Regions from separate parts of the Nocardioides ginkgobilobae genome, predicted to be linked through region 2. Evidence: predicted binding sites of a transcription regulator. Region 2 holds the regulator's gene; each other region holds the start of a gene.

Region 1 (7,142 bases), on a different contig from region 2:
GCGCGACCAGGACCGTGCGCTTGCCCTCCACCAGGTCGTCGCCGGCCGGCTTCCCGGTCACCGCCGGGTCGCCGAAGACGCCGAGGAGGTCGTCGCGCAGCTGGAAGGCCTCGCCGAGCGGCAGGCCGAAGGCGCGCAGGGCCGCGGTCGTGGCGGGGTCCGCCCCGGCCAGCGCCGCCCCGGTGTGCAGCGGCCGCTCGATGGAGTACTTGGCGGACTTGTAGCGCAGCACGGTCATCGCCGCGTCGACGTCGGCGCGGCCACGGGCCTGCACCGAGACGTCCAGGAACTGCCCCGCGATCACCTCGGTGCGCGTGTGGTCCAGCACGTCGAGGGCTGCGAGCACCCGCTCGGCGGGCAGGCCGCACGTGCGCAGCAGCTCGTCGGCCCAGGCCAGGAGCAGGTCGCCCAGCAGGACCGCCGCGGCGGCGCCGTACTGCTCGGGGTCGCCGCGCCAGCCCCGCCCGCCGTCGGCGGCCCGGTGCTCGGCCTCGAACGCCCGGTGGGTCGCGGGCCGGCCGCGACGGGTGTCGGAGGCGTCCATCAGGTCGTCGTGCACGAGGGCGCTGGCGTGCAGCAGCTCCAGGCTCGCGCACGCCCGGGCGAGGGCGTCCTCGTCGTCGGTCCGCGCGGGGGACACGGCCTGGTGGCCCCACCAGCAGAACGCGGCACGCAGCCGCTTGCCGCCCGAGACGCTGGCACGCGCCTCGGCCAGCAGCCGCGCGGCGTCGGGTCCCAGGGGCTCCAACCGCCCGGCCTGGGTGTCGAGGAAGTCGTCCAGCGCCCGCTGCACGCGGGTCCGGAAGGGCGTCGCGTCCCAGGTCACGTCCGCACCCTAGTCGGCACGCCCGCGCAGGAGCCGATGGGTGGACGGCGCCGGTCCGGTGGGGCCGTCCCCCGTACGCTCGACGTCATGAGCATCGGGCGTGGACGCTCCCTGCGGGAGGTCGTGGAGGCGGGGGAGAAGTCCTTCTCCTTCGAGTTCTTCCCGCCCAAGGACGAGGCCGGCGAGGCGCAGCTGTGGGACGCCGTGCGTGCCCTGGAGCCCTACCGCCCGACCTTCGTCTCGGTCACCTACGGCGCCGGCGGCTCCAGCCGCGGCACGACCGTGCGGGTCACGCGCCGGATCGCGCAGGAGACCTCGATGCTGCCGATGGCCCACCTCACGTGCGTCGGCCACACGCGCGCCGAGCTGGAGGCGGTGCTCGACGAGTACGCCGCCGCCGGGGTGCACCACGTGATGGCGCTGCGCGGCGACCCGGAGGGTGGCCCCCGTGCCGACTGGACCCCGACCGAGGGCGGGCTGACCTACGCCACCGAGCTGGTCGAGCTGGTGGCCGCACGGGGCGAGTTCCGGATCGGTGTCGCCGCCTTCCCCGAGCGCCACCCCGCCTCGCCGTCGCTGGACCACGACGCCGACGTGCTCGCGGCCAAGGCGCGCGCGGGTGCGGAGTTCGCCGTCACCCAGATGTTCTTCCGCGCCGAGGACTACGTCTCCCTGGTGGAGCGCGTCCGGGCGCGCGGCGTCGACCTGCCGATCCTCCCGGGCATCATGCCGATCCTGAACCTCGCCGCGATCCGCCGGCAGGGCGAGCTGATCGGCACCGACGTGCCCGAGGAGGTCGTCTCGCGGATCGCCGCCCACGAGGGCGACGCCGTCTCGATGCGCGCCGAGGGCATCGCCCTGGCCGCCGAGCTGTGCCAGGACCTGCTCGACGCCGGCGCGCCGGGTCTGCACTTCTACACGCTCAACCGTTCCAAGGCGACGCTGGAGATCTTCGAGAAGCTCGACGTCAGCCCCTGAGCCGCGGGAGCGCCGCCGGGAGCTCTCAGGCGGGGCCGATCCGCTCGGCCACCAGCGCGGCCGACAGCCCGACGAACGGCAGGCCCGACCCGGGGGTCGCGTGGGCGCCGACCGCGTGGAGGTGGAAGACCGGCGTGTCCGGGCCCAGCCGGGCGCGGACCGTGCCGCGACCCTGCCACAGCACGCCCAGCGGCGAGCCCGACCACGCCTCGACCTGCTGGCGGGGGGAGCGGTCGACCCGGTGCACCACGTGGTCGCGGAGGTCCAGACGTGCCCGTGCCAGCGCGCGCAGCACGTCCTCGGCGAGCCTGCCGCGCCCGTGCACCGTCCAGGCGTGCCGGCCCTCGGGCGCCGTGCCGCCGGTCCGCACGACCAGCATCGGGTCCCCGTGCAGCACCACCTCGTGCGGCAGCTGCGGCACCTCGCCCTCCAGACCGAGGTGGCAGGTGACCGGTGGGATGGCCGGCATCGTCCGCTCCACCAGCCGGGCCAGCGCCGGCAGGGCCCGCGGGTCGATCGCGCAGACCACCTCGTCGGCGTCGAGGTCACCGGCCGAGGTGCGCACCCCGACCGCACGCCCCTCACGGACCACCACGTCCAGGGCGCGGGTGCCCAGCAGCACCTCCACCTTGCGGGTGGTCAGGCGGGCGCCGAGGACCTCGCCCAGCCGGGCCATGCCCCCGGGGACGGTCCAGGCCCCGAAGCGCTGCTCCAGGAAGGCGACCAGGCCCATCCAGGCCGGCACGTTGCGCAGCTCGTGGCCGTCGGCGAGGAACGGGTAGGCCGCCACCTCGCGCTGCCGCTCGTCGCGGAACGTCCGCCGCAGCCGCTTGTGCAGCATCTCGCGGGAGTCCAGTCGCTGCCGGACCTGCGCGGGCAGTGCCGTGCGGTTCCAGGGGTGCTCGAAGTAGTGGTGGCGCAGCACCTCCCAGTCCTCGGTGAAGGAGTCGACGTGGTCGGTCCAACGCTGCCCGAGGCCGGGCTCGAGGGCGTCCCACGCCCGCAGCTGGCCGGCGCGTGCAGAGGGCAGCGACAGGGTGGTGTCGTCCTCGAAGCGGTGCTCGCGCAGCAGCTCCAGCGGCTCCAGCTCCAGCTCGCGCTCCAGCGGGCGACCGGTCTTGCGGAACAGGTCGCGCACGACCGCGGGCAGCAGGGTGTGGGTCGGCCCGGCGTCCCAGGTGAAACCCTCCTCGCTGATCGAGCCGAGCGCCCCGCCCAGGCTGGTCGCCCGCTCGACCAGCACCACCTGGTGCCCGGTCTTGGCCAGCCGTGCGGCCACGGCCATCCCGCCGAAGCCGCCACCCAGGACGACGACGCGGCTCACGCCGACGCCTCGGGTCCGACCTCGACCTCGCGGGCACCCGTGAGGGCCAGGAGCTCGGCGTACGTCGTGGAGAAGACCGCGGCCGGGTGGCCGGCCGCCGCCCAGACGACCTCGTGGTCGGCCAGGGCGCGGTCGAGGTAGGTCGGCACGGGGGAGGGGTGCGCGAGGGGGGACACACCGCCGATGACCTGGCCGGTGTGCTCGCGGACGAAGTGGGGCGAGGCACGGCGCAGCCGGGGCACGCCGATCCGCGCGGCGGTGGCGGCCGTGTCGACGCGGTGGGAGCCCGAGGTGAGGACCAGGACCGGGCCGTCGCCGGTGTCGAAGACCAGGCTGTTGGCGATCGCGCCCACCTCGCACCCCAGCGCCTCGGCGGCCAGCGCGGCCGTGTGCACGGCGTCGGGGAGCACCACGATCCGGCCCGTCCCGCCCAGCCGGCGGTGCTCGGCACGGAACCGCTCCACCCCGGGGTGGTCGGCTGCCGCCGCGGCCGCCGCGTCGGGGGGCTCGGGGGAGAGGGGCTCGGCAGGCATGGGTCAGACCCTAGGAGGAGGAACGGGCGGGACGGCAGGTGGTCCGCCGAGGTCGTAGAGTCGGGGCGTGAGCAGCGACGTGGACGCGAGGGTCGAGGACGCACCGACCGGGACGACGACCGCGCACCGGGTCTCCCTCTGGTTGCTCGGTGCGGTCCTGGCGCTCGGGCTGCTGACGGTCGCCCTGGTGGGCCTGCTGCGCGAGCAGATGGTGCTCAACTGGGCCGAGGGCCACCGGCAGGCGCGCGAGATCGTCGCCCAGCGTGGTCTGGACTACCTCATGGACGAGCGACCGATCGCGGTGCCGCAGTTCTTCGCCGTCTCCGCGGTGCTCTACCTCACCGTGGCCTCCCTCGTGGCGGTGCTCGCGATGTTCTACGCCAACGGCCACCACTGGGCCCGGGTCTGCCTGACCGTGCTGCTGGTCATGACCGTGATCGCGACCGGCTCGGGCCTGCGGGTCGATCCGCCGCTGACCTTCTCGGTGCTGAGCGTCCTGGGCATCGTGCTGGTGGTGGCGCTGCTCGTGGCCATGTGGCACCCGCGCACCACCGACCACCTGCGCGCCACCCGCGCCCGGGTCGACTCCGGCGCCGTCTGAGCCCGGACCTGGGCTGAGCGCACCGGCGAGCCCGGGGAGGCCTAGCCGGCGCGGTGCTGCAGCAGCCCCGGGCTGAGGGTGCCGACCGGGTGCGGCACCAGGCCGAGGGCCTGCTCGACCACCGCGAGGAAGCGGTCGGCGTCGCGGACCAGGTCGTCGGCCTCGCGCTCGGTGACGGCCCGTCGCGACCCCGCCTCGGCCGCGGCGCGCTTGGCCGCGCCGGCGGAGAAGAAGCCGGCCCACTCCGCCATCTCGGGGGCGACCTCGGCCAGCAGGACCCAGGCGTTCTTCTGCCGCTTCCCACGGGTCGGCTGGGGCCGGGCCCGTGCGGCCAGCAGCGCGGCGGCCGCACGCAGGGCTGCGACGTGGGCGCAGGCGTAGCGGGTGGGGACGTCGCGGGTGCCCATCGCCTCGGCCAGCGACTCCGCGGAGCGGGCGAGGTAGGAGTGGGTCGTCGCCGGCAGCACGTGCGGCGCGTAGGTCGGGTGCGTGGTCATCGGGGCTCCTCGGGTGGGATCGGGGTGGGGTGTGGTCGGCGGGTCTGGTCGTCGGGCCCGACCTGGGTGGTCCGGCCGGGGGCTCGGCCGGGGTGCTCAGTCGGTGCAGCCCACGAGCTGCCACCGGTCCTCGACGGGGTCGTGACACAGGTCGAAGGTGCCGGGACCGACGCCCCCGGCCGGGCCGCGGCCGGCCTCCACCCGCCACAGCCGCCGCTCGCCGAGCAGCTCCTCGAGGGTCGTGCCGCCCGGCTGCTGGCTCGGCTGTGGAGAGGGGTCCTCGGAGCCGAGGACGGCCCGGACCCCGCCGTGCTGCCACCACGCGCCGGTCTCCACCCAGTGCGCGAGCACCCCGCGCACCTTCCACAGCCGTCCGCGCCACAGGAACTGGACCGGACCCTCCTCGGGCCAGTCCGCGACCGGTCCGCGCCGCACCTCCACGGGCTCGTCGTAACGTCGCACCACGCACCTCCTCCGCACCTCGGGTCGAACAGTGGATCGAACACGTGTTCGACCACGGTGACGACGGTACTCCCGACCTCCGACAGTCCGTCAAGCACGTGACGGCCTCGTGGCGACCTCTTGACGACCGGCCGTGCCGAGGGGCTATGGTGACGCCTTCTTCGAACACGTGTTCGACGGATCGAGCCGGTGCTGGACCGGGGTCGGTCCGTGCCGACCGGGTGCGAGGAGTGCCGTGTCCGGGGTCGAGACCGATGCGAGAGGTGTGCCGTGCCCGACCCCTTTCCCCACCTCCACGTGGCCTCCGGCTACTCCCTGCGCCACGGCGCCTCCCTGCCGCCACGGCTGGTGGAGCGCGCCGTCGAGCACGGCATGGACGTCCTGGCCCTCACCGACCGCGACGGGGTCTACGGCGCGGTCAAGTTCGCCAAGGCCTGCCTGGCCGCGGGCATCGCCCCGGTCCTCGGGGTCGACCTCGCCCACCAGCCCGGGGGAGCGGGCCCGGGTCCCGGCGTCCTGGCCCCCTCGCCCCGACCTCGTACGCCGGTGCGCGGCGGTGCCTTCCGCGACCCGCGGCTGCCCCGCGTCACGGTCCTGGCGCACGCCGCCGGGCCCGGCGGTGGACGGGGCGGCTGGGCGGCGCTGTGCCGGCTGCTCTCGGCCACCCACCTGGCCGGTGAGCGCGGCACGCCGATGCTCGACCCCGACGACCCGGAGGTCGCGGGCCTGCTGGTCTCCGGCGACCTAGTGGTCCTGCTGGGCCCCGGCTCCCTGCTGGGCCCGGCGGTGGTGGAGCGGCGCGACGACCTGGTCCGGGCCGAGCTGGCCCGCTGGCGCGGCCGCGTGCCCCGGGGCTGCCTGCAGGTCGAGCTGGTCTCCCACCGCACGCCCGGCAGCGCGGCGCACGCCGCCCGCCTCGCCCAGATCGCCGCGGAGGTGGGCCTGCCCACGGTCCTGACCAACCAGGTGCGCTACGCCGAGCGCCGCGACGCCCTCACCGTCGACGTCCTCGACGCCGCCCGCCGGCTGGTCGCGCTCGACCGGCGCCACGTCGACCGCGCCAACGCCGAGGGGCACCTGAAGTCCGGTCCCGAGATGCGCCTGGTCGCCGAGGAGGTCGCCCGGGCCGCCGGCGGCGGCCCGGCCGAGGCGGCCCGGCTGCTGGCGCGCACCCGTGCCCTGGCCGAGCGCTGCGCCCTCGACCCGGCCTCCGACCTCGGCCTGGGGGAGGTGCACTTCCCGGAGTTCGAGCTCGCGCGAGGGCAGGGCGAGGCGTCCCGGGGCCCGGCCGCTGACGCGGACACGCTCCTGCGGGTCCGCTGCGAGGCAGCGATCGGCGGCCGCTACGGCAGCAGCGGGCTGCAGGTGGTGTGGAAGCGGCTCGACGACGAGCTCGCCACGATCCGCGAGCTCGGCTACGCGTCGTACTTCCTCACCGTCGGCGACGTCACCGACCTCATCCGCGACCTCGGGGTCCGGGTGGCCGCGCGCGGCTCGGGCGCGGGCAGCCTGGTCAACTACCTGCTGGGGATCTCCGGGGTCGACCCGATCCGCCACCAGCTGCTCATGGAGCGCTTCCTCTCCCCGCTGCGCCAGGCGCTGCCCGACATCGACGTCGACGTGGAGTCCGCGCGCCGCACCGAGGTCTACGAGGCGATCCTCGACCGCTACGGCGGCGAGCGCTGCGTGTGCGTCTCGATGATGGACACCTACCGCGTCCGACACGCCGTCCGCGACGTCGGTGCCGCCCTCGGGATGCCGCCGCTGGAGACCGACGCGATCGCCAAGGCCTTCCCGCACATCCGTGCCCGCGACGCCCGCACCGCCCTGCGCGAGCTGCCCGAGCTGCGCGCCGGCGGGCTCGGCGAGGAGCGGCTGGACCTGATGTTCTCCCTGGTCGAGCGGCTCGACGGGCTGCCGC
Region 2 (7,142 bases):
CAGGGTGGCTCCGGCGAGCGCGACAACGCCCCGCGGCACACCGACCGCGAGTGGCGCCAGGTCTCCGTGGGCCATCGCGACTGCCTCTCCGCCGCGCGCTGCCCCTTCGGTCAGGAGTGCTTCGCCGAGCTGGCCCGGGAGAAGGCGCACCGCTCCCACCTGGTCATCACCAACCACTCGCTGCTGGCCATCGACGCCATCGAGGGCGTGCCGATGATCCCGGAGTACGACGCCGTCGTGATCGACGAGGCGCACGAGCTGGTCGCCCGGGTGACCCAGGCTGCGACCGACGAGCTGACCGCGCCCGACGTCGAGCGCGCCGCGCGCCGGGCCCGCAAGCACGTGCAGGCCGAGGGCGCCTCGAACCCCGCCGACGACCTGGCCGACGCCGGGGAGACCCTGCGCGACGCGCTCTCCGGCACGGCACCGGGACGGATCGACGTCCTCACCGAGGAGCTCGGCGACGCGCTGCAGCTGGTGCGCGACGCGGCCCGCGCCTGCCTCTCCGGCTTCCCCCGGGAGAAGCCGGGCGAGGGCGACGCCGACCCCGGTCGCCAGCAGGCCAAGGGCTCGGTGCAGGACGTCTTCGCCGTCGCCGAGCGGATGGCCGCCGACCTGGAGTCCGACGTGCTGTGGCTCTCGGAGGGCACCGAGCGGATGGCGCCGCGGCTCTGCGTCGCGCCGTTGCAGGTGTGGGGGCAGATGCGCTCCAAGCTGCTCTCGGACAAGACCGTGGTCATGACCTCGGCGACCCTCATGCTCGGCGGCGACTTCGGGTCGGTCGCGGCCTCGGTGGGGCTCAAGCCCTCGGAGCGGGTCACGTCCGAGGACGCGCCGGTCGAGCCGCGCACCGACGACGGGGTGCTGCCGTGGCGCGGCGTGGACGTCGGCTCGCCGTTCGACTACGGGCGCCAAGGCATCCTCTACGTCGCCAAGCACCTGCCGTCCCCGGGCCGCGACGGCCTGGGCCAGGCCCAGCTCGACGAGATCGCCGAGCTGGTCGACGCCGCCGACGGCCGCACGCTGGGGCTGTTCTCGTCGCGCCGAGCCGCCGAGGCCGCCGCCGAGGCCGTCCGCGCGCGGCTGCCGCACCTGACCACGCTGGCCCAGGGCGACGCCCAACTGCCGGAGCTGGCCAAGCAGTTCGTCGAGGACCACCACACGGTCCTGTTCGGCACGCTCTCGCTGTGGCAGGGCCTCGACGTCCCCGGCGACACCTGCCAGCTCGTGCTCATCGACCGCATCCCGTTCCCGCGGCCCGACGACCCGCTGATGTCCGCGCGGCAGCGGGCCGCCGACAAGGCCGGCGGCAACGGCTTCATGCAGGTCGCCGCCACCCACGCGGCCCTGCTCATGGCCCAGGGCGCCGGGCGGCTGATCCGCACCACCTCCGACCGTGGCGTCGTGGCCGTGCTCGACCCGCGGCTGGCCACCGCCCGCTACGGCTCGTTCCTCAAGGCCAGCCTGCCGCCCATGTGGACCACCACCGACCCCGCCGTCGTGCGGCAGGCGCTCACCCGGCTCGCCGCCTCCGCCGGCTGATCGGCCTGCTCAGAGACGCGACTTCCCGTCGTACCTCCGCCTGCCGACCGGGAGCCCGAAGAAGTCCGCGATCGTGGGTGCGACGTCGACGGTGCGGGCGTGCTTGGGCGAGACCTTGCCGGGCTCGACGACCGGGTGCCCGCCACCGATGAAGAACGGGATGGCCCGGGTGGCGGGGTGTCCGTGGTTGCCGGGGATCGGGTTGTTCGTGACCGGGTCGGGGTCGGAGAAGCGCCACCCGGCCTGGCAGAAGACCACGACGTCGCCGGACTCCGGCCCCAGCCGCAGCCACGGGGTACGTCGGTCCCAGGCCTTGAGGACGCCGGGGGTGGCCTCGGCGATCTCCTGGATGCGCCGCACGGCCCGGTCGAGACGGTTGCCCGGCCCGGTCCAGTAGACGAGGTCGGCGCCGCCGTTGTCGGCGATGACGACGTTGCCGGCCAGCAGGGGGTCGGCGTCCATCGCGGACTGCAGTGACACGACGTTGGTCGGGATCGACCAGTCCATCGAGTGGTCGGCCAGGACGATGACGATCGACCTCTCCCACCGACCGCTGGACCTCAGCGAGTCGATGAACTGGCCGACGAGGGTGTCGGTCTGCAGCAGCGCGGCCCGGCGCATGACCTGGAGCGTGGTGCCGGTGAGGTCGGTGTGTCCCCAGCGGTCGATGTCGCCGAGGTTCACGAACACCAGGTTCGGGTCGAGCTCGTCGACCATCGAGGTGAGCGCGTTGTAGGTGAGCAGGTCCGGGGCGTGCTCGGAGATGGGGATGTAGAGCTCGGGCTCCCATCGGTGGGTAGCCCGCTCGCCGAAGATGCCGACGAGGTACTCCTTGCTGAGCACCGTGCCGGTGGTCAGGCCGCGGCGGTTGAGCCGCTCGATGACGGTCGGCACCTTGATGTCGCTCGGCTGGTCCATCTCGCGGATCTCGCCGAGCTCGCGGTCGAAGAAGGAGTTGGCCGGCACGCCGGAGCGGTCGGGGCGCACGCCGGTCATCATCATCACGTGGTTGGGGATGGTCTCCATCACCGGCATCGAGGTCGCGCGGGGCCACCACATGCCCTCCTCGCGCAGCGCGAGCAGGTTGGGTGTGAGCCCGCTGTCGATCTCGTCGGGGCGGCAGCCGTCGACGACGAGCACGTAGCAGCGCAGGTCCGCGGCGTCCCCGGCCGACCTCCGGCCCGCGGCGGCGGCCGGAGCGGTGCCGGCGGCCAGCGCCGAGGAGAAGGCCAACCCGGACGCGGCGGTCAGGACCGTACGTCGGGAGGCGCGCAGCTCCGCGAGCCGGCGCTCGCGGGTCGCCGGACCGTGCTGGACGTCACCGCAGCCGCACATCAGGCCTCCAGGGGGGCGTCGACGGGGGTGACCCGGCCGGTGCCGGCGCGGGTCTCGTAGCTCACCGACCAGGTGATCGGGGTGTCGGCGACCGCCCGGTCGCCGATGACGTACCAGTCCATCTGGGCGCGCTCGGCGGTGATGTCCAGCACGGAGAACCCGTGGGAGTCGAAGTCGAGGTACTTGATGTGCCGGTTGTTGGCCAGGATCGTGGTCTCCACCAGCGGCGAGGCCTGCGGGGCCCCGGTGATGTCCTTGAGGTTGTTGGAGGTCACCGAGGCGCAGACGAACTCCACCCCGTAGGAGTCGCCGACCACCGGCACCGTGGAGGTGTCCAGCGGCAGCTCGCACGCCCACCCCGAGTGGATGTCACCGGTCACGAACAGCACGTCCTTGACCTGCTTGTCGCGGATGTGGCCCAGCACCTCGCGCCGGTCGGCGGTGTAGCCGTCCCACTGGTCGACGTTGTAGGGCAGCCCGTCCTTCGGGAGCAGACCGGTCACGTCGCTGATCGGGTCGAGCAGCTGGTTGGGCAGGTCGGCGAAGGTGACCGGCGCGATCATCACCGGGTTGCCGATGACCTTCCACTGCGCGGTGCGGTTGCCGCGGCTCAGGGCGTCCTTGAGCCACTCCATCTGCCGCGTACCGGTGATGGTGCGCTCGGGGTCGCTCACCTCGGCCTCGAGGGCAGGCACGGGGGTCGGGAGGGCGGTCGCGACCTGCTCGTCGCGGTAGGTGCGCAGGTCGAGCATCGAGATCTCGGCCAGGTCGCCGAAGCGCAGGCGCCGGTAGAGCCGGGCGCCGTCGTCGAGCCGCGCGGTGCCGTCCATCCGGACCGGCATCCACTCGTCGTACGCGCGGTGGGCGCGGGCGCGCCGCACCTTGTAGTCGCCCTCTCCTCCTTCGGAGGCAGGGCCCGGCTGGTGGTTCTCCGCGCCGGCCTTCCACTGGTCGTTGGTGACCTCGTGGTCGTCCCAGGTCACGATCCAGGAGTAGCGGGCGTGCAGCGCCTGCAGGTCGGGGTCGCTCTTGTAGTTGGCGTGCCGGCGGCGGTAGTCCTCGAGGCTGACCATCTCGGTGGGCGGGTCGTGGGGACGCACGACGACGTTGTCCGGGCCCAGCCCGTAGTCGCCGGTGGGGTACTCGTAGAGGTAGTCGCCCAGGTGCAGCACCGCGTGCAGGTCGTCGCGCTCGGCGAGACCGCGGTAGGCGCTGAAGAAGCCGGCCTCGAGGTTGGCGCAGGAGACCACGCCGAGACGCAGGTTGTCGGGGGTGGCCCGCTCGCCCGGAGCGGTGCGCAGCCGACCGATGGGGCTGCGCTGGCCCAGCGCGCTGAACCGGTAGAAGTACTCGGTCTCCGGCCGCAGGCCCTTCGCGTCCAGCTTGACCGTGTGGTCGCGGGCGGCGCTGGTGCGGAAGCGTCCGCTGCTCACGACCTTCCGGAACCGTGCGTCGCGGGCGACCTCCCACCGCACGGTGACCGGCCCGCCCCTGCCCGAGCCCGGCGTCGCCTCGGGAGTGGGCGTGACGCGGGTCCAGAGCAGGACGGCCTCGGGGAGCGGGTCGCCGGAGGCGACGCCGTGCTGGAAGACCCGGTGCTCACGCTTCCCCAGCGTGAACGTGTCGCCGGCCCGGTCCGCGGTGCCGTCGGCCGCGCGGGCCGGGCTGCTCGCGAGCGCGGCACCCGCAGCGGTCACCGCGGTGGCGGCGACGGCTCCGGTGGCCAAGACCGTACGTCGGGGGAGGGCCTGACCCTGTCGTGCCGGCTCGCTCGACGCGTGCTCGGGTTGCCCGGGGGAGTGCTGGATCGAGATCACGCCTCATCCAACGACACCCGGCTGGCTACGTCATGGGTTCCGTGATGTGAGCACCGTCCGTTCACCCCTCGGACACGCGCCGGCGAGCGGGCGTCGAGACCCTCAGACCTTGCGCAGCACCGCCGTGACGATGCCGAGGATCGTGGCGTGCGTGCCGTCGATCGGGTCGAAGGCGTCGTTGTGGGGGAGCAGCCAGACCTGGCCGTTCTTGCGCGAGAGCGTCTTGACCGTGGCCTCGCCGTCGATCATGGCCGCCACCATCTGGCCGCTGTCGGCGGTCTGCGCCTGGCGGATCACGACGTAGTCCCCGTCGCAGATCGCGGCGTCGATCATCGACTCGCCTCGCACCTCCAGCAGGAAGAGCTGGCCGTCGCCGACGAGCTGCTTGGGCAGCGGGAAGACGTCCTCGACCTGCTCCTCGGCGAGGATCGGCGCGCCCGCGGCGATCCGGCCCAGGACCGGGACGTAGGAGGCGGCGGGCAGCGAGTCGCCGACCCCGGTCTCGTCGATGCCGGTGTCGTCGGCCGAGGAGATCGATCGGCGGGCGGCCATCGACTCGGGCAGGAACACCTCAAGCGCGCGGGGGCGGCTGCCGTCGCGCTTGATGAACCCCTTCTCCTCGAGCACCTTGAGCTGGTGGGCCACCGAGGAGGTGCTGGTGAGGCCGACGGCCTGGCCGATCTCGCGCATGCTGGGCGGGTAGCCCCGCAGCGCGACGGCGTCGCGGATGGTCTCCAGCACCTTGGTCTGCCGGGCGGTCAGACCGCTGGCGTCGGGCGGCCCGTCGGGCAGCGTGGTGACCGCGCCCGGGGTGCCGGGCGTGCCCGGGGTGTCGGTGCTGCCGGTGGCCGGGTCGTCGTGGCTGGTGGCCATGGGTCCTCCAGGGGGTGGCGCGGGTGCGGGCGCAGGTGGGTCCGAGGGGTCGGACCCAGTGGGGTCACGCTAGGCCCCGGGACCGACAACGATCAAACATGTGTTCGAACCGGCGTGTCGCGCCGGTCGCCGGAGGGGCGTGCGACCGGGGGCTGGGACGAGCGGCGTCGCGCGCGCCGACGTACGGGAGACTGCGGGGGTGAACGAGCGCAGCGCCGTCGTGACCGGAGGGGCCCGCGGGATCGGGCGGGGCATCGCCGAGCGCCTGGTGCGCGAGGGGTGGTCGGTGGTGGTGACCGATGTCGACGGCGCGGGAGCCGCGACCACCGCGGACGAGATCGGTGCGGTCGCGGGGCTCGCGCACGACGTCCGGGACCCCGCTGCCCACCGGCACGCGGCCGAGGTGGCCGCCGGTCACGGCCGGCTCGCGGCGTGGTTCAACAACGCGGGCGTCGGTGACGACGGCCGGCTCTCGGAGCTGTCCGAGGAGCAGGTGCGCCGGGTGGTCGAGGTCAACGTCCTCGGGGTGCTCTGGGGGATGCGCGCGGCTCTCGACGGCTTCGGCCCCGCCGGGGGCGACATCGTCAACATTGCCTCGCTGTCCGGACTGGGCCCCGTGCCGGGCTACAGCGTGTACGCCGCCACGAAGGCGGCCGCGGTCTCGGCCAGCATGTCCGTGGCTGCCGAGACGCCGCGCTCGGTGCGCGTGCACGCGGTCTGCCCCGACGGCGTGCGGACCGCGATGCTCGACGCCCAGGACCCCGAGGGTCTGGGTGCCGCCCTGGTCCACTCCGGCGGACGCATCCTCACGGTCGAGGAGATCGCCGAGGTCGCCGTGGGGATGGTCGGGTCCGACCGGGTCGTGCGCACGGTGCCCGTGTGGCGTGGTGCGCTCATGCGCTCCGTCTCCCTCGCGCCGGGCCTCGCGGCCCGCGGCACGGCGCTCTTCGCCGCGCAGGGGCGCCGGTCGTTGCGCACGCGCTGACCCGGGTGGGGCGGGCTCGCCCGCAGGGATGAGGTCGAACATCTGTTCGCCCAACCCCTTGATCTCGTTCGAACACCTGATCTAGTCTCGTACACGTGTTCGATCGAACTGGTGGTCGAGCCGCAGCTCCGGAGTCGTCGCCGGTCCTCCCTGACCGGCGCCACACCGGGACTGTCGGTGGCCGTCAGTAGACATCGGTGCGCAGCCCACTCCGCCTTCCCCAGGAGATCCCGATGAGCACCATGGTCCTTCCCGCAGCAGCAGCCCCGACCCGCACCTCCCGCCCCGCGACGTACGCCGACGGCCGTCGCGGTGAGCTGCGGCTGACCCGTCGCGGCCGGCTCGTGGTCTTCCTGGTCGGTCTGCTGGTGGCGGTGGCCGTCGCGGTGGCGTTCGCCGGTGTCTCGGTAGCGACCGCGGAGAAGGGCGAGCCGGTCCCGACCGACGTCATCGTCGTGGGCAGCGGCGTGACCCTGTGGGACATCGCCGCGGCCCGCACCGACGACGGCGACGTGCGCGCCATGATCAGCACGATCCAGGAGCTCAACAACCTCGACGGCGGGATGCTCGTCGCCGGCCAGCGACTGCTG
Region 3 (7,142 bases), on a different contig from region 2:
ACGTCCTGGCCCGACGGCTCGACCTCGCGCGCACGATGCTGGAGAAGCCGGCCGTCAGCTCGATGACCATCGCCGAGGTCGCGCACCACTGCGGCTTCGCCTCCGCCGCCCACTTCTCCAACGCCTTCACCGCCCGCTTCGGTGAGCGCGCCGCCGACGTGCGTCGCCGGGCGGTCCTGGCCCGCTCGCTCACCTGACTCCCCCGTTCGGCGACCCCCGGGCACGGAGGACCGTCGTCATCGCGCCCTTGTCACCGCGCTCCTGCTCATGCCTGCTCAGCGGGTGGTGCTCAGAGTGGGCTGGTGCTCAGAGTGGGGTCGTGCCGTCGGGGTGGACGAGGTAGCGGTGGCCGTGGGGGCTGGTCCAGAGCCAGTGGCCTGGTGAGAGTCCTCGGACGGCCCAGGGTCTGCCTGTCGGGGAGGGGTGGGTCTTGGCTCGGTGGTCGTGCCGGCAGAGCGGAGCGAGGTTGTCGGTCGATGTCTGGCCGGGTGGTCCGCCTTGGTCGGGTGGGACGTACTCGACGGTGTGGTCGAGGTCGGCGGACTCGGCGGGTCTGCGGCAGTGGGGGAACGAGCACGTGGTCCTGGTGAGCTTCACGCGGGCCGCGATGCGGTCGGGGACCTCGTAGGAGTCCACCGCCACGGTGTCGTGCAGGTCGATGACGGGTTTCACGATGACCTGGGTGCCGGGGACACCGCACCACTCGCGGACGGCGTCGGCGGTGAGGAGCTGGCGGTGGTTCTCGACTCGGGCGAGGTTGAGGCCGAGCTTGCCGGTGACGGGGTCGACCTGCGGTACGCCGGTGAGCGCTGCATCACTGAGATGGACGGTCAGGACCACAACCCGGCGGGGTGCGGTGCGCTTGTGGGTTGCGCGGTCTCGACGACGCTCGCTGGCGCTCGCTGCTCGACCATCCTCGGTCGCCTCGGCCTCGGTCGCCTCGGTCGCCTCGGGGTCGGTGTCGGGGAGGGTGTCTTGGCCGCGGGCGAGGTAGCCGAGGGCTTTGGCGCGGCGGATGGCGAGGGTGTCGGTGGAGCCGTCGAGCAGGAGCTGGTGGGCGATCTGTCGGATGGCTGCTTCGAGGTCTTCGGCGTCGGCGCGGTCGAGGAGTCCGTCGGCACTGACGGCGGAGGCGGTGCCGACGCAGGTGGCCGGGGTGCCCAGGTCGAGGTCGAAGTAGAGGTTGGAGCGGGTGTCGCACTCGCGCACCTCGACTGACTCGGGGTCGAACCGCGTGCTGGCTTCCAGCACGAGTCTGTTCACGGTGATGGGGCCGGCGGTGTGGACGACGTGGGCGACCTGGGCGTCCACGAACCCCACCGCTTCCTCCGACAGGGCCTTCGTGGCCTGGGCCAGCTGTCGGACCCGCCACGCGGTCACCTGGCCTGCGGCCAGCCGGGCCCATACCCGCGGGAGGCGGTGCTTGGCCTCGACCGCGTCGCCGACCAGCAGCCGCCCCGACTCCCCGGTCCGGCCCAGAGCGGTGGCGAGCTCGGTGACCGCGAAGTCCGAGACCTCCGGGGCACCGGCACCGGCCAGCTGGAGCATCGTGTCCGCACCGGGCATCCCGAACCGGGACATCCACGCCGACTCCGCGGCGTCGTAGGCGTCCTCGTCGGGGTGGGAGTAGGTGCCGTACAGGTCCGGCATCAACGCACCCGTCGTGTGGCGGTCTGCCCACTGCGCGACCCCGATCAGCAGCTCCCGCGCCGCGTCGTCCTCACGCGCCTTGGCGGCGCGGATCGCGTCGAGCAGGGAGCCGGTGGACATGGTGAAAGTGTAGTCGAACACACGTTCGATTGACAGTGTTTCCCCAGGTCAAAGCAGCAAGAAGGCGACTTTCTGGCGGGCCGATCGAAGCCCGACCGAAGCGAGCACCCCAGCGCAGGGCGAGGCAGCAGCCGACCGCAACCAAGAGGCCCAAGCGGCAGCCACGGTGACCACGCTTTCCCGTTGATCAGGACCTGCTGCGGCGCGAACGCGCCACGACCCACCCGCGGTGACCCAGGGAGCAACCACGGGATGACAGCAGGGCGACCGGCGTACCGGGGTCTCGTGGCGAGTCGCTGACACTCCTCGCACCTCGACCAGCGAGTGGGGGCGCTGTCGCTCGCTGGCTCGACCATCCAGCGCCAGATGCCTGGATCGGCCAGGGTTGCGTGTTCCGGCCCTCATGCGACGCGAGCCTGGGATGCGTGGGTGTGACCGCCGACACTCGCAGGTGTGCCGGCGAACGACCGGCCCAGGAAGGTGGACCCGTGCCCACGTTCGACGACGGCCAGGCCGAGACCGCGCTGCCCACGACCCCGACCGTGGAGACTGACGTGCTGGTCGTCGGCTCCGGACCTGCCGGATCCTCGGCGGCCCTCTTCCTGGCCAGCCTCGGGATCGACACGATCATGATCACGAAGTACCGCTGGACCGCGAACACGCCGCGGGCCCACATCACCAACCAGCGGGCGATGGAGATCTTCCGCGACATGGGCATCGAGGAGCAGGTGCTCGCCGACGCGGCACCCCACCACCTCATCGGCGACACGGTCTTCTGCACCTCGATCGCCGGGGAGGAGATCGGCCGCATCCTCACGTGGGGCACCAGCCCCGAGCGCGAGGCCGACTACCAGCGCGAGTCGCCCTGCCTGACCGTCGACATCCCGCAGAACTACCTGGAGCCGATCCTGGTGCGCAACGCCAGCGCCCGCGGGGCCCAGGCGCGCTTCTCGACCGAGTACCTCTCCCACACCCAGGACGCCGACGGCGTCGACGTGCAGGTGCGCGACCGGCTGACGGGTGCGGAGTACACGATCCGCGCGAAGTACCTCATCGGGGCCGACGGGGCGCGGTCCCAGGTGGCGGCCGACATCGGCCTGCCCTAAGAGGGTGCGATGGACATCGCGGGGTCGATGAACATCACCTTCAAGGCCGACATCGCGGCGTACTGCGACCACCGGCCCTCCGTCCTCTACTGGGTGATCCAGCCCGGCTCCAACGTCGGCGGCATCGGCGCGGGCCTGGTGCGGATGGTCCGGCCGTGGAACGAGTGGCTGATCGTGTGGGGCTACGACATCAACGAGGAGCCGCCGACCGTCGACGAGGCGGCGGCGAAGCAGATCGTGCGGAACCTGCTCGGCATGCCGGACCTCGACGTCGAGATCACGGGCACGTCGCTGTGGGGCAACAACGAGATGTACGCGACGCACCTGCAGTCCGGCCGCGTCTTCTGCGCCGGGGACGCCGTCCACCGGCACCCGCCGAGCAACGGCCTGGGCTCCAACACCTCGATCCAGGACTCCTACAACCTGGCGTGGAAGATCGCCGCGGTGCTGCGCGGGCAGGCCGGTCCCGAGCTGCTCGAGACCTACTCGGTCGAGCGGGCACCGGTCGCGGAGCGGATCGTCAAGCGCGCCAACCGGTCCAGCCGCGAGTTCGTCGACCTCTTCGTCGCCCTCGGCGTCACCGAGGCCGAGACCGAGGAGGAGATGCTCGCCGCCATCGAGGAGCGCAAGCTCAACACCCCGGAGGGCCTGGCCAAGCGCGAGGCGCTGGTGAAGGCGATGGAGCTCAAGCACTACGAGTTCAACGCGCACGGCGTCGAGCTCGGCCAGTTCTACGAGTCCAGCGCCGTCGTCGGCGACGGCAGCGCGCGGCCCGAGCCGACCCGCGACCCCGACCTCTACTACGAGGCCTCGACCGTCCCGGGCTCGCACCTGCCGCACGCGTGGGTGGGCGACAACGTCCGCAAGGTCGCGATGATGGACCTCGCGCCCTACCACCGCTTCACGGTCATCACCGGGATCGCCGGCGAGGCGTGGGAGGACGCCGCGCGGACGGTGTCCGAGGAGCTGGGGGTGCCCGTGGAGGCGGTCGTCATCGGTCCGGGCCGCGAGGTCACCGACCTCTACTACGACTGGTCCCGCCGGCGCGAGGTCGAGGAGAGCGGGGCCCTGCTGGTCCGACCCGACAAGCACGTCGCGTGGCGGGCGCGCACGCTCCCCGAGGACCCGGTCGGCGCCCTGCGTTCCGCCCTGACCGCCGTCCTCAGCCGCGGGTCCGGCGAACAGGACCAGGGCGTGGCATGACCCGCTCCTTCGTCCACGACACCCTCGGGCAGCGCATCCGTTTCGCCACCGGCGACGCGGCGGGCGCGCTGGCCGCGGAGGTCGAGGAGCTCGGTGCGCAGCGGGTGCTGGTGCTCGCCGCGCCGTCCGAGTCCGCCCTGGCCGGTCGGATCACCGACGGGCTGCCGGTCGCGCGCGTCCACGACGAGGTCGCGATGCACGTCCCGGTCGCGGTCGCCGAGCTCGCGCGAGCGGTCGCGACCGAGGTGGACGCCGACCTCGTGGTCAGCGTCGGCGGCGGTTCGACGACCGGCCTGGCCAAGGCGGTCGCGCTGACCAGCGGCCTGCCCGTGGTCGCCGTCCCCACGACGTACGCCGGCTCGGAGGCGACCGACGTGTGGGGGCTGACCCAGGACGGCCGCAAGACGACCGGCTCGGACCCGCGGGTCCTCCCGCGCTGCGTGGTGTACGACGCCAGCCTCACGACCTCGCTGCCGGTCGACCTCTCGGTGACCTCGGGTCTCAACGCCCTGGCCCACTGCGTCGACTCGCTGTGGGCGCCGCGGGCCGACCCGATCAACGCCGCCCTGGCGACCGAGGGGGCGCGGGTGCTGGCGCGAGCCCTCCCGGCCGTCGTGGCCGACGGGCAGGACCTCGAGGCGCGCGAGGAGCTGCTCTACGCGGCGTACCTCTCGGCGGTCGCCTTCGCCTCCGCCGGCTCCGGGCTGCACCACAAGATCTGCCACGTGCTCGGCGGGCTGCGCGACCTCCCGCACGCGCCCACCCACGCCGTGGTGCTGCCGCACGTGCTGGCCCTGAACGCGCCGGCTGCCCCCGACGCCGAGGCCCGGCTGGCCGAGGCCTTCGGCAGCGCGACCGCCCTGGGGGGCCTGGCCGCCCTGCGCGAGCGCGTCGACGCCCCGCGCTCCCTCGGCGCGCTGGGCCTGGAGGAGGAGCACCTGCCCGCCGCGGTCGAGGCCGTCCTCGAGGTCGCACCCCCGTCCAACCCCGTCCCCGTCACCCGCCCGGTCCTCGAGCAGCTGCTGCGCCGGGCGCTGGAAGGAAGCGAGCCGTCATGACGCAGGTCGAGCAGGTCACCGCGGACCAGGTCACCCCCGAGCAGGCCGAGCGCGAGGAGGCGCTGGTCCAGCGGGTCGTCGACTCCTTCGCCGGCGCCCCCGACCCCCGGCTGCGCCAGCTCACCCAGGCGGCCGTGCGCCACCTGCACGCGTTCCTCCGCGAGGTGCGGCTGACCGAGGCGGAGTGGAAGCAGGGCATCGACTTCCTCACCGCGGTCGGGCACACGACCGACGAGCGGCGCCAGGAGTTCATCCTGCTCTCCGACACCCTCGGCGCCTCGATGCAGACCATCACGGTCAACAACCCGGCCGACGGCGACGCCACCGAGGCGACGGTCTTCGGGCCGTTCTTCGTCGAGGACAGCCCGCGGATCGAGCCCGGCGGCGACATCGCGATGGGCGCCCCGGGACAGCCCTGCTGGGTCGAGGGCACCGTGCGCGACACCGCCGGTGCACCGGTCGCCGGCGCGCGGATCGAGGTGTGGGAGGCCGACGAGGACGGCTTCTACGACGTGCAGTACGCCGACGGGCGGACCACCGGGCGCGCCCACCTGTTCACCGACGACGAGGGGCGGTACTCCTTCTGGGGCATCACGCCGACGCCGTACCCGATCCCGCACGACGGGCCGGTCGGCGCCATGCTCGCCGCGACCGGGCGCTCGCCGATGCGCGCGTCCCACCTGCACTTCATGGTGACCGCCGAGGGGCTGCGGACGCTGGTGACGCACATCTTCGTGCGCGGCGACGAGCTGCTCGCCAGCGACAGCGTCTTCGGCGTGAAGGAGTCGCTGGTCAAGGACTTCGTCGAGCACGGCGCCGACGACCCCACCCCCGACGGTCGCGACCTCGGCGGCCGCGCCTGGTCCTCCACGCGCTTCGACGTGGTGCTGGGTCGCGGGTGATCGCACGCCGGCGGGGGTTCGGCGAGGGGTTCGGCCACACCACGGAGCGCAGGCACCACTGATCTGGACCCCTCTTTGCTTTCTCGACGATTCGGCCCCGCGACCGTCCGCGGGGACCGATCATCGGATCGGGTGGCACGGGGGGGCGGTCCTCCTGGGCCGACGTGCCGCCCGTGGGGAGGTGGCGCGCGCCATGAGGTCGCCGCTGGGAAGGGCGCGGGTGTGGGCCCTCACGCTCGCCGTCGCGCTGGTGGGCCTCGTCGCGACGGCGGCGGTGTCCCTCGACCTGCGCCACCGTGACGCCGCGGACGCCGAGCGCAGGTTCGAGGCTCGCACCGAGCTGGTCACCAGCGCGGTCGAGCAGGAGGCCGAGCGGTACGTCGTCGCGCTGGAGCTCGTCGCCGGTGCACTCGCAGCCGGCGGCCCGGTCACGGGTGCCCGCTTCGACGCGGCCACCGGACCGATGGTCGACGTGGACTTCCAGGGCGCCACCTCGATCGCCTTCCTCACCCCCTACGTGGCGCCCGACCAGGTCGAGCGGGCGCAGCGCGTGTGGCGAGCCCGCGGCTCCACCGGCCTGGTGCTCCGGCTCAACCCCGAGGTCGACCGGCACGTGTTCGCGGTCTTCAGCCGGCCGCTGGACGGCAGTCCCGAGGGTCGCACCGGCATCGACGTCACGGTGGCCGCCGACGCGTTCGCGGCGGTCCAGGACGCCGAGCTCGCCGGGGCCCCGCGGATCAGCCGGCCCTACGAGCTGATCATCGACCAGGACCTGCCGCCCGAGGAGCGCCAGGCCTCCTTCAGCCTGGTCGCGCCCGTGCTCGGGGGGCCGGACCAGGAACTGCGGGGCTGGGTCCTCATGGGGATCCGCGGCCAGGACCTGATGGGCGGCCTCCTCGCGCGCACCGGCCAGGGACGGGTGGCGGCGACGCTCTCGGCGCCCGCGGCCGAGGGCGCGCCGCCCGTGCGCGTCGCCAGGACGGAGGCGGAGGACGCCTTCGAGCCGGACGAGGACCTCATGGCCGCGAGCGAGGCCGTGCAGGTCGCCCAGACCGCCTGGACCGTGGACGTCGAGGCGGCCACCGACGGGCTCGTCGGCGGTG
Region 4 (7,142 bases), on a different contig from region 2:
GCCGACGCGCGCACCCTGCTCGTCGAGCACGCCGGTGACTACACCGACGGTGAGGAGACCCGGGAGAACCCGACCTCGGTCCACTCGATGTTCGCGTGGAACTCCTTCGTCGACGAGAGGGTCTACGCCGTCCTCGTCGACAACGAGGAGGCGGCCGACGTCGACATCCTCGACATCACCGACCCGACCGCCCCGGTCATGGTCAACGACAGCCTCGACCTCGCCTCGAAGTTCGGCGTCGCCCAGGAGAACCCGGACAACCTGACGTCGGTCTTCAACCACGACATGACCGTCAAGCGGGTCGGCGGTCGTTACGTCATGAACGTCAACTACTGGGACGGCGGCTACGTCCTGCTCGACGTCACCGACCCCACCCCCGACGGCGTCTCGCTGATCGCTGAGTCCGACTTCGCCGCGCTCGACGAGGAGCGCCTGGCCCGGGGCGAGGAGATCAGCCCCGAGGGCAACGCCCACCAGTCCGAGTTCTCCCGCAACAACAAGGTCCTGGTCGGCACCGACGAGGACTTCAACCCCTACCGGGTCTTCGCCTCCATCACCTCCGGCGAGTTCGACGGCTACGAGTTCTCCGCCGCCTCCGCCAGCGACACCCCGGCGCTGACCCCCGAGACCCCGATCTCGGGCACGCCGACCAACGTCGGCCTGGCCTGCGAGCCGCTCGAGGCCGTCGAGGGCGGGATCGCCCTCATCGAGCGCGGCACCTGCGCCTTCCAGGTCAAGCTCGACAACATCACGGCCGCCGGTTACGACAGCGGCATCGTCTTCAACAGCGCCGCCCCCGGCTGCGAGGGCTTCATCAACATGCTGGCCGAGGATGAGGAGACCGAGTTCGTCTTCGTCCAGCGCTCGACCGGCCTGCGCCTGCTCGGCGTGGCCACCGAGGGTGACGCCGCCTGCACCACCGCCAGTCCCGCTGGCGCCGAGTCCGCCTCGGTCGACATCTCCGCGGTCTTCGACGGCTGGGGCTACGTGCGGATGTTCCGCACGGACTTCACCGGCAAGCCCGGCACCGCGGGCTCGATCCGCCAGGTCGACACCTACGCGCTGCCGGAGTCCCAGGAGCGGGCGTACGCCGAGGGGTTCGGTGACCTGTCGGTGCACGAGGTCGCGATGGACCCGCGCGAGGGTCGCTCGCTGGCGTACCTGTCCTACTACTCCGGTGGCGTGCGCGTCCTGGACTACAGCAAGGGCAAGCTCCGCGAGGTCGGCGCCTTCATCGACGAGGGCGGCAGCAACGTCTGGGGCATCGAGGTGCACAAGATGGCGGGCAAGACCTACCTGCTCGCCAGCGACCGCGACCGCGGCCTCTACATCCTGAAGTACACCGGCAAGAAGGGTGGTCGCGGCTGACGCCACGACGCTCTGGACCACGGACAGGGCCCCGGTGCTGCGGCACCGGGGCCCTGCTCCGTCCCGCGTGCGGACGCCGCGGCGCTCAGAAGACGTTGAACGGGCGGAACTGCACCGAGAGGCGTGGCCCGGAGTGCGCGACCTTGGGCACCGCGTGCTCCCACGTGCGCTGGCAGCTGCCCCCCATGACGAGCAGGTCGCCGTGGCCCATCTCGAAGGCCAGGCTCTCCCCGCCACCACGCGGGCGCAGCAGCAGCCGCCGCGGGTCGCCGACCGAGACGATGGCCACCATGGTGTCCTGGGTCGACCCGCGACCGATGGTGTCGCCGTGCCAGGCGACGCTGTCGCGTCCGTCGCGGTAGTAGCAGCAGCCGGCGGTGCGGAAGGGCTCGCCGAGCTCCTCGGCGTAGTGCGCGCTGAGTGCGTCGCGGGCCTCGGTGAGCGCGGGGTGGGGGAGCTCCTCGCCGATCATGTAGGTGTGCACGAGCCGGGGCACGTCGACCAGCCGGTCGTACATCTGGCGCTTCTCCGCCCGCCAGGGCACCTGTGCGACGAGGGCGGCCATCACCTCGTCGGCGTCGGGCAGCCACGAGCGGCGTACGTCGACCCAGGCCCCGTGCGCGAGCGGGTGCCGCTCGAGGTCGGCGAGGGAGTCGGCCAGCGCCACACCACCGGTGGCCTGCTCGGCGAAGAGGGTGCTCTGGAAGTCCACGCGACCAGGGTACGCCGGGCATCGAACACGTGTTCGACGCGGGGGGCGGCGTGTCGAGCAGCGCCTGCCTCTCCTCGGGCGCCCGTGGCCCGAGGGTGCCATCCGGACCTGGCACGTCCGGGCCGGTTTTAGGCGTTCGCCCCCGGAGTCCGCGCGGACCTGTCTAGTCTGCTCGGCGTGGAAGAGGTACTAGTACCCGACGGGCGGGCGCTCAAGCACGTCCAGGTGCGCGAGTACGTCCGCAGCCTGGTCACCGGCTCGGCGCCCGGCTCGCCGGCGCCCTCGGAGCGCGAGCTGGTCCAGCACTTCGGCGTCGCCCGGATGACGGTGCGCCAGGCGATGGACGCCCTGGTCGTCGAGGGCCTGCTGGAGCGGATCCCCGGGCGCGGCACGTTCGTGGCGCGGCCGAGGCGGATGGCCAGCCGGATCACCGGCTACACCGAGGACATGACGCGTCGCGGGATGCTGGCCGAGAGCCAGACCCTGCTCGCCCGCCGCGAGCAGGCCGGGCCGGGCGTCGCCCGCGCGCTGGCGCTCACCGAGGGCGACGCGGTCATCCACTGGCGCCGGCTGCGCCGCGCCGACGGAGTGCCCATGTGCATCGAGGACGCCTACCTCAACGAGGTGCTGCTGCCCGGCTTCCTGCAGCAGGGGATGCCCACGAGCCTCTACGACTCCCTCGAGGCACGCGGGCTGCGTCCCACGTGGGCCGAGGACTCCATCAACGCCGACAAGGCCACCGCCGAGGAGGCGACCCTCCTGGAGATCGAGCCGATGAGCGCGGTGCTGCGGCACTCGCGCCGGGCGATCTCGGGGGAGAAGGTGGTCGAGGTGTCGCGCTCGGTCTACCGCGCGGACCGGTACACGCTCTGGGTCCAGCTCGGGACCGACGGCTGACGGGGACGCGCCAGCGGACCCGTCGTCCGGTGGTCGAGCAAGCCGCGCGACCGAGGAACGAGGTCGCGACCGGCGTGTCGAGACCCTCGTCTGGTCGGGGAGGCATGAGCCCGGCGAGCCGGGGACGCGCCAGCGGACCCGCCGAGCCGGGTGACCCTCACATCCTCGGCAGGCTCCCCAGCGGCGCGACCGGCTTCCCGCTCTCCTCGCAGACCCACACCGGGTCCGGGCCGCCCAGGTCGGGGCTGATGTGCACCATGTGCTCGGCCTCCTCGTCGCACCAGTCGCACACGGGCCAGCGCCCGACGGTGTCCACGAGCGCGTCCTGCACGTCCTGGGCGACCAGCCCCGCGACGTACTGCGCCCCCTCGGGCCACTGCTCGGCCCACCAGGTGCGCGCCGAGACGGCCTCCTCCAGTGCCGAGACCGCGTCGGGGGTGGCCCGGCGTCGGGCCTCGAGGTCCGCGAGCACCCGGGCCCGGGCCTCGAAGAGCAGTGCGACGTCCACCCACCCATGAGTAGCACAGCCGCATAGGCTCGTGCGCGTGGCGATCCTCATCGACCCGCCCCAGGTGCCCGGGCACGGCCGGTTCTGGTCGCACCTGGTGAGCGACACCTCGCTCGAGGAGCTGCACGCCTTCGCCGCCTCGATCGGCCTGTCGCCGCGGGCCTTCGAGCGCGACCACTACGACGTGCCGGACGAGTGGTACGGCGCCGCGGTCGCCGCCGGCGCCCTCCCCGTAGCCAGCCGCGACCTGGTCTCCCGGCTCCTCGACGCCGGGCTGCGGGTGCGGAAGGGGACCGGTCCGGTGGGCGAGCGGGGGTAGTCCGAATCATTTCTGATGCTGGACGCGCCGCCAGCATCAGAGATGATTCGGACTACCCGACCTCGACCCCTCCCAGCGCCGCCAGCTCCGCGGCCAGGTTCGCCCGGGCGGCAGCCTCCCACCGGTCCCGGGCGTGGTCGGTGCGGAAGAGCGTCGGCCGCCCGGCGAGCGAGGCCAGCACCTGGGCGCGGCCGCGGCGGAAGGTCTCCTCGTCGAGGTGGGTGTACTCCTCGCGCACCCCGGCGACGTACGCCGCGTAGCGGTCCTGCCCGGCGGCGAGCACGGCCAGGTCGGCGTCGGAGAGCACGCAGCCCTCGACGTCCTCGGGTGCGGGGTCGTGGGTCTCGGTCATCCGCACGAGCCGGGCCACCTCGGCCGCGACCGCCTCCCCGACGTACGACGGCAGCGACCGCTCCGCCCAGGCGGCCGAGCGCTCCTCGGCGTCGCGCTCCCCGTCGTAGACCGCGTCGTGGAACCACGCCGCCAGCAGCACCTGCTCGCGCCTGAAGCCGATCCCGGCCGAGGCCAGCTCCTCGACCCGGGCCAGCACCTCCGCCAGGTGCCGCAGGTCGTGGTAGCCGGGTCGGTCCCAGGCGGCGAGCAGCTCCTCGCGCAGGTCGTCGGCCCCCACGACCGGCCACCGTGACCGCAGCTGCTCGACCAGGTCGGGCCCCGTGAGGTCGGGGTCGTCAGGGGCGTCGTCGGGTGGCACGGATCTGTCCGGGTCGGGCATCGGCCCATCCAACCCGGCCGTCCCATCGCGCGCTAGTGTGCGGGCAGGTAGAACACGTTCTCGCCCCGGCCGGGGCGTCCGAGCAGGGGAGTCACCATGGCTGCGAGCACCGACAAGATCCGCGAGGTCGTGGAGGCCTACGTCCGCCTCGTCGCCGAAGGCAAGGCCACCGAGGTCGCCGACCTCTACGCCGACGACGCCACGGTCGAGGACCCGGTCGGCACCGAGGTGCGTCGCGGCCGCGAGGCGATCCTGGAGTTCTACGGCGGGCTCGAGGGCCTGGAGGCCAGCACGACCCTGCAGCAGGTCAAGATCGCCGCGGGCGAGGCCGTCTTCTCCTTCGAGCTCGTCACCAAGGTCGGCGACAAGAGCTACACGGTCGCCCCGATCGACCACATGGTCTTCGACGAGGACGGCCGGATCACCGCGATGCGGGCCTTCTGGGACCCCGCCACGGACATGTCGGTCAGCTGACCGGGGACTGACCCGCGGCTGACCGGACCCGGTCCGAGCCCCGGCTCAGACCCGGGTGGCCGGCAGCGCCATCGCCACCGCGCCGCCGCGCGGCAGGTCGTGCCGCGCCGGTCGGGGGCGGCGTGCGCCGTGCGGCAGCACGAGCGTGCCGAGGTCGACCAGCGCGCCCTCGGCGCACGCGAGCCCGCGCAGCACCCGCCGGTCCACGACCGCGCGGTCGGGGCCGGACTTCACGACCAGGCTCAGCCCGCTCGAGGCCGGCAGGTCGCCGCCGACGACGAACCGCCCGCCGTGGTCGGCGCGGCTGCGCGCCAGCAGCGTCCCGCGCGCGTCGCGCAGCTCCACCAGGGCGGCGTACGCCGGCGCGCCGGTGCTCGGGTCGACGACGGTGCCGGTGAAGGCGGCCCCGACCACCAGCTCGGCGGCGCCGGAGCGCGAGACGGGGGTCGCGGGCTCGACCAGGCCGAGCGCCACCTCGGTGGGCACCCCGACCTGCGGCTCGACCAGCACGGGCACGGACTGCCAGGCGCCCTTGGTGGCCCGGACGAGGTAGGTGGTGGTCGGCAGGCCGGCGAGGGTGAAGGCCCCCAGGCCGTCGGCGCGCACGGTGAAGACCCGGCCGTCGGCCGCGGTGGCGGTGACCGTGGCGAAGCGGGCGCGCTGCTCCTCGGCGGTCGCGACCCGTCCGCGGAGCACGGCGCCGCGGTCGAGGACGACCTCCGTGGTGGTGCGCCAGCCGACGCGCACCACGACCTCGACCCGGGTGGCGGCCAGGCGGGTGGGGTCGGCGACCGAGCGGTCGTCGGTGACCTCGAGGGTCCAGCGCCCGGCGGGCAGGAAGAGGTCGGTCTCGTGGTGCCAGACCCGCCGGTGCCCGACGAGCCGGCCCTCGGCGTACCACGCCACGCGGGCCACGCAGGTCGAGGCGGCGAGGAGCCGCAGTCGGACGGTGCCGCGGTCTGCCCTGCGCTTCATGGGTGCCTCCTCGTGTGCGTGGTCGGGGTGGTGCCTGGTCGGTGGTGGTGGTCTGGTCGCGAACGTAGTCCGGCGCGGAGCGCGCCCCACCCGCCTGTCGGGCACCCCTGGCCCACGGGGGTGGGTGACGGCGCGGCACCGATCGGTCAGGTCCGTGGCCCGTCCGGGCCAGGCCGGTCGGCGGGTCAGGCGGGTGGAGCAGGTGTCAGGCGGCGGGGTCGGCGGCTTCGCAGTTCGGGTCGTTCTGCGGGAAGCCGTCCTGCTGCTCGACCGGGAGGTAGGGCAGCAGCACCTCGCCGAGCTGGGTGGTGGTGCCGACCTTGAGCGCGACGCCTGCCACCTCGGTGCTGCCGAACTTGCAGCGGTAGGGCTTCTCGCCGAGGTACGCCGAGCCGTTGGTCGGGTCGGGGTCGACGACGGCCGTGACCCCGGTCTGGGTCAGCAGCTGCCCGCCGATGAAGAACTGCCCCGTGGAGTCCGAGCGGGCCGTCCCGAGCAGGCGGCCGTCGGCGGCGAAGAGCCGGACCCGCGCTCCCTCGAGGTCGAGCTCGGGGTGCTCGGCGTCGACGACGTACCCCTGCACCGACGCGGCGGCCCTGGTCCAGGTGAAGACGCTGACCAGGTCGGCCCCGCCGTTCCCCGGGACCTTGGCGCCGTCGATGGCGCCCTCCTGCGGGAGCCAGCTGCCGACCCCGGGGGCGACCATGCGGTACTTCCCCGGGTAGAGCCCCGCGAAGACGGCCTTGCCTCGCCGCGCCTTGACCGTCCAGAACTGGCCCGTGGCCTTGCTGACGGCGGTCACGAACGCGGTCTCGCGCATCGTCTCCCCGCCGGCGCGCAGCCGGACCTGGAGCTTGCCGGCGCGCTGGTTGAGCGCGATGGCCGTGTTGGCGCGGTCGCCGGGGCGCAGGCCCCGGACGAAGGTGCTGCGGCCGACCCAGGTCTTGGTGCGCTCGTAGGTGAAGACGGAGTAGCTGCCGGTGGGCAGTCCGCCGATCGCGAACTGGCCCTTGCCGTTGGCCTTGGTCTCGAAGGACTGCTCGTTGCTGTTGGCTGCCACGACCCGGGCGCCGCCGGCGGGCTTCCCCCCGGCCCGGACCGTGCCGGTGATCGCAGCGCCCGGCTGCATCCGCACGTTGCGCTGCACGAAGTCGCC

What was found. Region 2 encodes LexA, which represses DNA repair genes until DNA is damaged. Its sites were predicted from a motif close to TCGAACANNTGTTCGA; they were not measured.
Region 1: the regulator LexA is predicted to act here: its motif matches at 5,383-5,398, upstream of ACYVID_RS03900 (DUF6504 family protein).
Region 3: the regulator LexA is predicted to act here: its motif matches at 1,784-1,799, upstream of ACYVID_RS07720 (HNH endonuclease signature motif containing protein).
Region 4: the regulator LexA is predicted to act here: its motif matches at 2,102-2,117, upstream of ACYVID_RS02115 (alpha-ketoglutarate-dependent dioxygenase AlkB).

What each region holds. Positions count from the first base shown of each region.
Region 1 is NZ_BAAGUS010000002.1:324,423-331,564, forward strand. It holds gene ACYVID_RS03870 (polyprenyl synthetase family protein) at 1-826, opposite strand, end outside; gene metF (methylenetetrahydrofolate reductase [NAD(P)H]) at 914-1,804, shown strand; gene ACYVID_RS03880 (phytoene desaturase family protein) at 1,830-3,128, opposite strand; gene ACYVID_RS03885 (YbaK/EbsC family protein) at 3,125-3,661, opposite strand; gene ACYVID_RS03890 (hypothetical protein) at 3,729-4,262, shown strand; gene ACYVID_RS03895 (SAV_6107 family HEPN domain-containing protein) at 4,304-4,759, opposite strand; gene ACYVID_RS03900 (DUF6504 family protein) at 4,856-5,224, opposite strand; gene ACYVID_RS03905 (DNA polymerase III subunit alpha) at 5,492-7,142, shown strand, end outside.
Region 2 is NZ_BAAGUS010000013.1:105,284-112,425, forward strand. It holds gene ACYVID_RS13230 (ATP-dependent DNA helicase) at 1-1,542, shown strand, start outside; gene ACYVID_RS13235 (alkaline phosphatase family protein) at 1,552-2,877, opposite strand; gene ACYVID_RS13240 (alkaline phosphatase D family protein) at 2,877-4,604, opposite strand; gene lexA (transcriptional repressor LexA) at 4,797-5,567, opposite strand; gene ACYVID_RS13250 (SDR family oxidoreductase) at 5,767-6,552, shown strand; gene ACYVID_RS13255 (LysM peptidoglycan-binding domain-containing protein) at 6,786-7,142, shown strand, end outside.
Region 3 is NZ_BAAGUS010000006.1:68,422-75,563, forward strand. It holds gene ACYVID_RS07715 (AraC family transcriptional regulator) at 1-197, shown strand, start outside; gene ACYVID_RS07720 (HNH endonuclease signature motif containing protein) at 307-1,770, opposite strand; partial or broken gene ACYVID_RS07725 (FAD-dependent oxidoreductase) at 2,325-3,395, shown strand; gene ACYVID_RS07730 (aromatic-ring hydroxylase C-terminal domain-containing protein) at 3,555-4,079, shown strand; gene ACYVID_RS07735 (maleylacetate reductase) at 4,076-5,137, shown strand; gene ACYVID_RS07740 (dioxygenase family protein) at 5,134-6,039, shown strand; gene ACYVID_RS07745 (ATP-binding protein) at 6,233-7,142, shown strand, end outside.
Region 4 is NZ_BAAGUS010000001.1:414,259-421,400, reverse strand. It holds gene ACYVID_RS02120 (PA domain-containing protein) at 1-1,368, shown strand, start outside; gene ACYVID_RS02115 (alpha-ketoglutarate-dependent dioxygenase AlkB) at 1,454-2,080, opposite strand; gene ACYVID_RS02110 (GntR family transcriptional regulator) at 2,258-2,977, shown strand; gene ACYVID_RS02105 (hypothetical protein) at 3,135-3,485, opposite strand; gene ACYVID_RS02100 (DUF4031 domain-containing protein) at 3,523-3,804, shown strand; gene ACYVID_RS02095 (HD domain-containing protein) at 3,857-4,537, opposite strand; gene ACYVID_RS02090 (nuclear transport factor 2 family protein) at 4,634-5,011, shown strand; gene ACYVID_RS02085 (hypothetical protein) at 5,057-5,986, opposite strand; gene ACYVID_RS02080 (carboxypeptidase-like regulatory domain-containing protein) at 6,192-7,142, opposite strand, start outside.